Linked DNA regions of Azotobacter salinestris. Each later gene encodes a partner of the first gene's protein in a complex. Links are inferred from orthologs where the notes say so. Each region holds a gene or a part of one and is shown on either strand. Other genes may lie near its edges.

What was found.
Region 2: the proteins of uvrA (region 1) and mfd are in contact, whole or in part, in a crystal structure (PDB 4DFC), measured with the Escherichia coli proteins. The link is inferred for Azotobacter salinestris from one-to-one orthologs.

What each region holds. Positions count from the first base shown.
Region 1 is NZ_CP045302.1:3,428,955-3,432,573, forward strand. What follows is about bases 1-3,390. They hold uvrA (excinuclease ABC subunit UvrA), read right to left. Parts: upstream 3,036-3,390; coding sequence 201-3,035; downstream 1-200. Other genes in these bases: GCU53_RS16005 (MFS transporter), read left to right, coding at 3,169-3,390. Also shown: more of GCU53_RS16005, read left to right, coding at 3,391-3,619. UniProt on the Escherichia coli protein: The UvrABC repair system catalyzes the recognition and processing of DNA lesions. UvrA is an ATPase and a DNA-binding protein. A damage recognition complex composed of 2 UvrA and 2 UvrB subunits scans DNA for abnormalities.
Region 2 is NZ_CP045302.1:1,378,282-1,382,520, reverse strand. Bases 191-4,200 are described here. They hold mfd (transcription-repair coupling factor), read right to left. Parts: upstream 3,841-4,200; coding sequence 391-3,840; downstream 191-390. Other genes in these bases: GCU53_RS06480 (glyceraldehyde-3-phosphate dehydrogenase), read left to right, coding at 4,000-4,200; GCU53_RS06490 (CsiV family protein), read right to left, coding at 191-378. Also shown: more of GCU53_RS06490, read right to left, coding at 1-190; more of GCU53_RS06480, read left to right, coding at 4,201-4,239. UniProt on the Escherichia coli protein: Couples transcription and DNA repair by recognizing RNA polymerase (RNAP) stalled at DNA lesions. Mediates ATP-dependent release of RNAP and its truncated transcript from the DNA, and recruitment of nucleotide excision repair machinery to the damaged site.

The DNA.
Region 1 (3,619 bases):
TCCGTGTCAGCCATAAGGGGCGTCCCAATCTATCGGCAGGCAAGCCCTGCGGTGCCAAAGCCTGCCTCCTCGCGGCCGACTCGGCGTATGCGAGGGTGTCGCAGGGCTGGAGGAGTCAAGCTTGGCAGATCGCCTGGTTGCCCAGTGGCAAGCGAGAAACCGGCTCCCTCAGGAGCCGGCTCTTGCCCTGGTTGTCCCGATCAAGCCCGGTCGCGCTCCAGCAGTGGCTTGAGAAAACGTCCGGTATGGGAATGTGCCATCCGGGCGATCTCCTCGGGCGTCCCCGCGCCGATGATCCTGCCGCCTCGCGAGCCCCCCTCGGGGCCGAGATCGACGATCCAGTCGGCAGTCTTGATTACGTCCAGATTATGCTCGATCACCACCACGGTGTTGCCGTGGTCGCGCAGCCGGTGCAACACGTCCAAGAGCTGCTGGATGTCGGCGAAATGCAGGCCCGTGGTGGGCTCGTCGAGAATGTACAGGGTCTTGCCGGTATCCCGTTTCGACAGTTCGCGGCTCAGCTTGACCCGTTGCGCCTCGCCGCCGGACAGGGTCGTGGCGCTCTGACCCAGGCGAATGTAGGAGAGACCAACATCGATGAGCGTCTGCAGCTTGCGCGCCACGGCCGGTACGGCATCGAAGAAGTCGCGGGCTTCCTCGATAGTCATTTCCAGCACTTCGTGGATGTTTTTCCCTTTGTATTTCACTTCGAGGGTTTCGCGGTTGTAGCGCTTGCCCTTGCAGACATCGCAGGGAACGTAGATGTCCGGTAGAAAGTGCATCTCCACCTTGATCACACCGTCACCCTGGCAGGCCTCGCAGCGTCCGCCCTTGACGTTGAAGGAGAATCGCCCGGGGTTGTAGCCGCGCGAGCGCGACTCCGGCACTCCGGCGAACAGCTCGCGAATGGGCGTGAACAGTCCGGTATAGGTGGCTGGATTCGAGCGTGGCGTCCTGCCGATCGGGCTCTGGTCGATATCGACCACCTTGTCCAGATGCTGCAGGCCGTCGAAGCTGTCGTGGGGGGCAGTTTCCAGCGCGCTGCTGCCATTCAATGCCGTGGCGGTGAGGGGAAACAGGGTGTTGTTGATCAAGGTCGACTTGCCCGAACCGGACACCCCGGTAATGCAGGTGAGCAGGCCCACCGGGATCTCCAGGTCGACGTTCTGCAGGTTGTTGCCACGGGCCCCCTTGAGCTTGAGGAGCCTTTTGGCGTCGCGGGGGGTGCGCTCGGCCGGGACCTCGATCTTCATGCGGCCGGAGAGGTACTTGCCGGTCAGCGACGCGGGGTGGGCCATCACTTCGGCCGGCGCGCCCTCGGCGACGATCTGTCCGCCATGCACGCCGGCCCCCGGACCTATGTCGACCAGATAGTCGGCCAGGCGGATGGCATCCTCGTCGTGCTCCACCACGATCACCGTGTTGCCCAGGTCGCGCAGGTGGGTGAGGGTGGCCAGCAGGCGCTCGTTGTCGCGCTGATGCAGGCCGATGGAGGGTTCGTCGAGGATGTACATCACGCCGACCAGGCCGGCGCCGATCTGGCTGGCCAGGCGAATGCGCTGCGCCTCGCCACCGGACAGGGTGTCGGCACTGCGATCCAGGGTCAGGTAGTCGAGGCCGACGTTGACCAGGAACTGCAGGCGCTCGCGGATCTCCTTGAGGATCTTCCCGGCGATCTCGCCGCGCCGGCCGCTCAGCGACAGGTCGGAGAAATAGCTGCAGGCCTCGCCCACCGGCAGGGCGGTGACCGCCGGCAGGGTCTTTTCACCGACCCAGACGTGTCGCGCCTCGCGGCGCAGGCGGGTGCCGCGGCAGTCGGGGCAAGGCTGGCTGCTGAGCAGCTTGGCAAGTTCCTCGCGGACGCTGGCGGATTCGGTTTCTCGATAGCGACGCTCGAGGTTGGAAATGATGCCCTCGAACGGATGGGCGCGGACCACGATGTCACCACGGTCGTTGAGATAGCGGAACTCGATGCTTTCGCGGCCGCTGCCGTGTAGCAGGGTCTTCTGTACAGTGGCAGGCAGGTCCGCGAACGGTTCCTCGAGGCTGAAGCCATAGTGTGCGGCCAGCGAGCCGAGCATCTGGAAGTAGTAGACGTTGCGCCGATCCCAGCCGCGGATCGCGCCTGCGGCGAGGGACAGCTTGCCATCGACCAGTCGGCGCGGATCGAAGTACTGCTTGACGCCCAGGCCGTCGCAGGAGGGGCAGGCCCCGGCCGGGTTGTTGAAGGAGAACAGCTTGGGTTCCAGCTCACCGATCGAGTGCCCGCAGTGGGGGCAGGCGAAGCGTGCGGAGAAGATCAGCTCTTCGCCGGCCTCGCCCTCCATCGGTACCGCCAGGGCGATGCCGTCGGCCAGTTTCAGCGCAGTCTCGAAGGATTCGGCCAGGCGCTGCTGCAGGTCGCCGCGCACCTTGAAGCGGTCCACCACCACGTCGATGCTGTGCTTCTTCTGCTTGTCCAGCTTGGGCAACTCGTCCAGCTCGAAGAGCCGGCCGTCGACTCGCGCGCGGACGAAGCCTTGGGCGCGCAACTCGTCGAACACCAAGAGGTGCTCGCCCTTGCGCTCGCGGACCACAGGAGCCAGCAGCATCAGCTTGCTGCCTTCCGGTAGCGCCAGCACCTGATCGACCATCTGGCTGACGGTCTGCGCCTCCAGCGGCACGTCGTGCTCTGGACAGCGCGGTGTGCCGACGCGGGCGTAGAGCAGGCGCAGGTAGTCGTAGATCTCGGTGATGGTGCCGACGGTGGAGCGCGGGTTGTGCGAGGTGGATTTCTGCTCGATGGAAATCGCCGGCGACAGGCCCTCGATGGCATCGACATCGGGCTTTTCCATCATCGACAGGAATTGCCGGGCGTAGGCCGAGAGGGATTCCACGTAGCGGCGCTGGCCTTCGGCATAGAGGGTGTCGAAGGCCAGCGAGGATTTGCCGGAGCCGGACAGGCCGGTGATGACGATCAGCTTGTCGCGGGGCAGGGTCAGGTCGATGTTCTTCAGGTTGTGGGTGCGCGCCCCACGGATCAGGATCTTGTCCAAAGCGGCCTCGCATGGCGGGCGGAAATCCGCGAGTATACGGCGCACCGCGGGAAGCCGGGAAACGCCCGGCCGGCTGGCATGTGCTGGCCGAACGGCGGCTGGTAGAATCGCGCATTTTCACGAGGACTGGAGCATGCACGATCGCGAGCGCATGAGTGGCAGCGAAATCCGGGCGGGCGGCGGACTGGCGCTGGTATTCGCCTTTCGCATGCTGGGCATGTTCATGGTGCTGCCGGTGCTTGCCACCTATGGCATGGACCTGACGGATGCCACGCCAACTCTGATCGGCCTGGCAATCGGCGCCTACGGCCTGACCCAGGCGGTGCTGCAGATCCCGTTCGGCATCCTTTCCGACCGCATCGGCCGGCGTCCGGTGATCTATGCCGGTCTGGTTATCTTCGCCGCCGGGGCGGTACTGGCGGCCAATGCCGACTCCATCTGGGGCATCGTCGCCGGCCGCGTGCTGCAGGGGGCCGGGGCCATCTCGGCAGCAGTGATGGCGCTGCTCTCCGACCTGACCCGCGAGCAGCATCGCACCAAGGCCATGGCCATGATCGGCATGAGCATCGGCCTGTCGTTCGCCG
Region 2 (4,239 bases), 2.1 Mb from region 1 along the record:
CGCGACGTCCATGTAACGGCCCTGGGTCAGGCTCAGCGTGCCTTCGATGGGGTAGTGGCCGTGACGCTCCTTGCCATCGCTCAGGGCCATCCGGCTCGGTGCGCCGCCCAACTGCTGCTGCCAGGCCTTGTGCAGCAGTACCTTGTAGCCTTCGGTTTTCGATAGCTTGGCCGCCTGTTCTTCCAGGGTCGGGGTCCGGCGATTCGTATCGTTCAGGGTTTGTGCGCCAGTGGCCCAGTTCTCCGCCGGCGGCTGGCCGGCGAGCAGCAGATCGCCGGGCTGGCGGAACAGGATCAATTCGATCTGATACAGCCCCTCGGCAAACGCAGCGGGAGCGAGCAGGGCGAACAGCAGGGGAAGCAGGCGTAGCGCACGCATGGGGGTCTGTCCTTAAGCGGATGGCGGAGTCAGGCGCTCGAGCAGCGCCTCGAGGGTGTTGAAGCGTTCTTCCGGGCGCTCCATGGGGATCTGGAACTTGAGCAGGGTGGCGCCTTCGAATTTGTAGCGGTTCGGCTGGCTCTGGATCAGCTTGATCAGCACCAGGGGATCGACGCAGGTATGGGCGGCGAACTCGATGCGCCCGCCCTGGGGGCCGGCATCGATCTTGGCGATACCGAGCTGCTCCGCCTGCAGCTTGAGCTGCGTCAGGCGCATCAGGTGCTTGGTCGGCTCGGGCAGCAGGCCGAAGCGGTCGATCATTTCCACCTGCAGCTCCTTGAGTTCTTCCGCGTCGGCCGCCGAGGCGATGCGCTTGTAGAGGATCAGGCGGGCGTGCACGTCCGGCAGGTAGTCTTCGGGGATCAGCGCCGGAATCCGCAGGTTGATGTCCGGGCCGCCGCCCAGCGGCTGCTCCAGGTTCGGCTGCTCGCCCTTGCGGATGGCCTTGACCGCGCGCTCGAGCATTTCCATGTAGAGGGTGAAGCCGACTGCCTGGATCTGCCCGCTCTGGCCTTCGCCGAGCAGCTCGCCGGCGCCGCGGATCTCCAGGTCGTGGGTGGCCAGGACGAAGCCGGCGCCGAGGTCCTGGGCGCCGGCGATGGCCTCCAGGCGCTTCTGCGCGTCCTCGGTCATCTGCTTGCGCGGCGGGGTAAGCAGGTAGGCGTAGGCCTGGTGGTGGCTGCGGCCGACCCGGCCGCGCAGCTGGTGCAGCTGGGCCAGGCCGAACTTGTCGGCGCGCTCGATGACGATGGTGTTGGCGCTGGGCACGTCGATGCCGGTTTCGATGATGGTCGAGGCCACCAGCACGTTGAAGCGCTTGTGGTAGAAGTCGCTCATCACCTGTTCGAGTTCGCGTTCGCGCATCTGCCCGTGGCCGATGGCGATGCGCGCCTCGGGCACCAGTTCGGCCAGCTCGCGGGCGCACTTGTCGATGGTCTTCACCTCGTTGTGCAGGTAGTAGACCTGCCCACCGCGCAGTAGCTCGCGCAGCAGTGCCTCGCGGATCAGCGTGTTCTGCTGCTCCATGACGAAGGTGCGCACCGACAGCCGGCGTGCCGGCGGAGTGGCGATGATCGACAGGTCGCGCATGCCGGCGACGGCCATGTTCAGGGTGCGCGGGATCGGCGTGGCGGTCAGGGTGAGGATGTCCACCTCGCTGCGCAGGGCCTTGAGCTGCTCCTTCTGGCGCACGCCGAAGCGGTGCTCCTCGTCGATGATGACCAGGCCCAGGTTCTTGAACTCGACGTCGTCCTGCAGAAGCTTGTGGGTGCCGATGACGATGTCGATCTTGCCCTCGGCCAGCGCGGCGATGGCGCCTTCGACATCCTTGGCCGACTTGAAACGGCTCATCACCTCGACCTTCACCGGCCAGTCGGCGAAGCGGTCACGGAAGCTGTTGTAGTGCTGCTGGGCGAGCAGGGTAGTAGGCACCAGCACGGCGGCCTGCCGGCCGCTGTGCACGGCGATGAAGGCGGCACGCATGGCCACCTCGGTCTTGCCGAAGCCGACGTCGCCGCAGACCAGGCGGTCCATCGGCCTGGGCGCCAGCATGTCGGCGCGCACCGCGTCGATGGCCGCCTGCTGGTCGGGGGTTTCTTCGAAGGGGAAGCTGGCGCTGAAGGCTGCGTAGTCGGCGGCCGGGTCCTTGAAGGCGAAGCCTGCGCGGGCGGCGCGGCGGGCATAGATGTCGAGCAGCTCGGCGGCGACGTCGCGGACCTGCTCGGCGGCCTTGCGCTTGGCCTTCTGCCATTGCTCCGAGCCCAGCCGGTGCAGCGGGGCGAGGGCGTCGTCGCTGCCGGTATAGCGGGCGATCAGGTGCAGGTTGGCCACCGGCACGTAGAGCTTGGCTTCCTCGGCATATTCGAGCATGAGGAACTCGGCGGCCTGGCCCTCGACCTCCAGGGTGACCAGGCCGCGATAGCGGCCGACGCCGTGGTCGATGTGCACCACCGGTGCGCCCTCTCGCAGTTCGGTGAGGTGCTTGATGACGTTGTCGCCGCCCTCGCGCACCTTTTCCCGGCGCCGGCGCTGCATGACCCGCTGGCCGAACAGCAGGCTCTCCGTGACCAGCGCCAGAGCGGGCTGCTCGAGCAGCAAGCCATCGTCCAGCGGGGCGATGGCGATGGCCAGGCGCTCCGCGCTGGCGAGAAAGCCCGGCCAGCCGTCGACGTTCTGCGGGCGCAGGTTCAGGCGTGCGAGCAGTTCCAGCAGCACCTCGCGGCGCCCGGCCGACTCAGCGGTGAACAGCACGCGGCCGGGAAACTCGCCGAGGAAGTCGGCCAGGGCCGCCAGTGGCTGGCTGGCCTTGGCATCCAAGGCCAGCGACGGCAGGTGGCGCGCGGGCAGGCGCTCGCGACCGACGCCGGGTTCGATCTCTTCGGCCGAGACGATCACCCGCGGCCGGTCCTTCAGCCGGGCGAAGCAGTCCTCCACCGGCAGGAACAGCTCGGCGGGCGGCAGCAGCGGGCGTTCCGGATCGAGGCGACGCTCCTCGTAGCGGTTGCGCACGTCGCTCCAGAAGTTCTCGGCGGCCTGTTCGATGCCGGGCAGGGAGAACACCTGGGTGGTGGACGGCAGGTAGTCGAAGAGGGTGGCGGTTTCCTCGAAGAACAGCGGCAGGTAGTACTCGATGCCGGCCGGGGTGATACCGCTGGCGAGGTCCTGATAGATCGGGCAGCGGCGAAAGTCGACGTCGAAGCGCTCGCGGAAGCGGGCGCGGAAGGTGGCGACCGCCTCCTTGCGCAGCGGGAATTCGCGGGCTGGCAGCAGGCGGATCGACTCGACCTTGTCGATCGAGCGCTGGGTCTCCGGGTCGAAGGTGCGCAGGGTCTCGATTTCGTCGTCGAACAGGTCGATGCGGTAGGGCCGCTCGCTGCCCATGGGAAAGAGGTCGATCAGTGCGCCGCGCACGGCGAATTCGCCGTGTTCGTAGACGGTCTCCACGCAGCGGTAGCCGGCCGCTTCCAGGCGCTGGCGCATCTGCTCCACATCGAGCCGCTGGCCGACGTCCAGCACCAGGCTGCTGCCCAGCAGGAAGGGCTTAGGCGCCAGGCGGTGCAGGGCGGTGGTGATCGGTACCACCAGCACGCCGTGGCTCAGTTCCGGCAGGCGGTAGAGGCTGGCGATGCGCTGCGAGACGATGTCCTGGTGGGGCGAGAAAAGGTCGTAGGGCAGGGTTTCCCAGTCCGGAAACTGCAGTACCGGGAGCCCGGGGGCAAAGAAGCGCAGTTCCTGTTCCAGGCGCTCGGCGCTCAGGCTGTCGGCGGTGAGAAGCAGGGTAAAGCGCTTGGCGGCGGCACTGGCGGCTTCGGCAATCGCCAGCGGGAGTGCCGTGCCCGGCAGGTTGCCCCAGTGTTGTTTGCCGGGGGCTGCCGGCAGGCTCGGAAGACGCAGTACGGACACGAAGAGGCGTGGCTCCGGGGAAAAATTGATATCCGGCCGATTGTAACTATCCGCGTGCTTTGCTGTCAGTGTTTCATCCGCTGTTGATTGCCGGCCTGTGCCGGCATGGTCATAATGTAGTCATTTTTATTAGCCCCTACACGTAAGAAGGTGTCGCCCGTGAATCAGAAGCCCGACCAGTGTCTTGGTGAATGGATTGACCGTGAAGCGCTCGCAGAGGCGATGATCCCGCTGATTGGCCAGCTCTACCGCAACAACAACGTGGTGACCTCGATCTTCGGCCGCAGCCTGATCAACCGCTCCGTCATCGCGATCCTCAAGGCCCATCGCTTCGCCCGCCATCGCCAGACCGACGAGGCCGAGCTCTCGGTGCACGAGACCTTCCCGATCCTCAAGGCG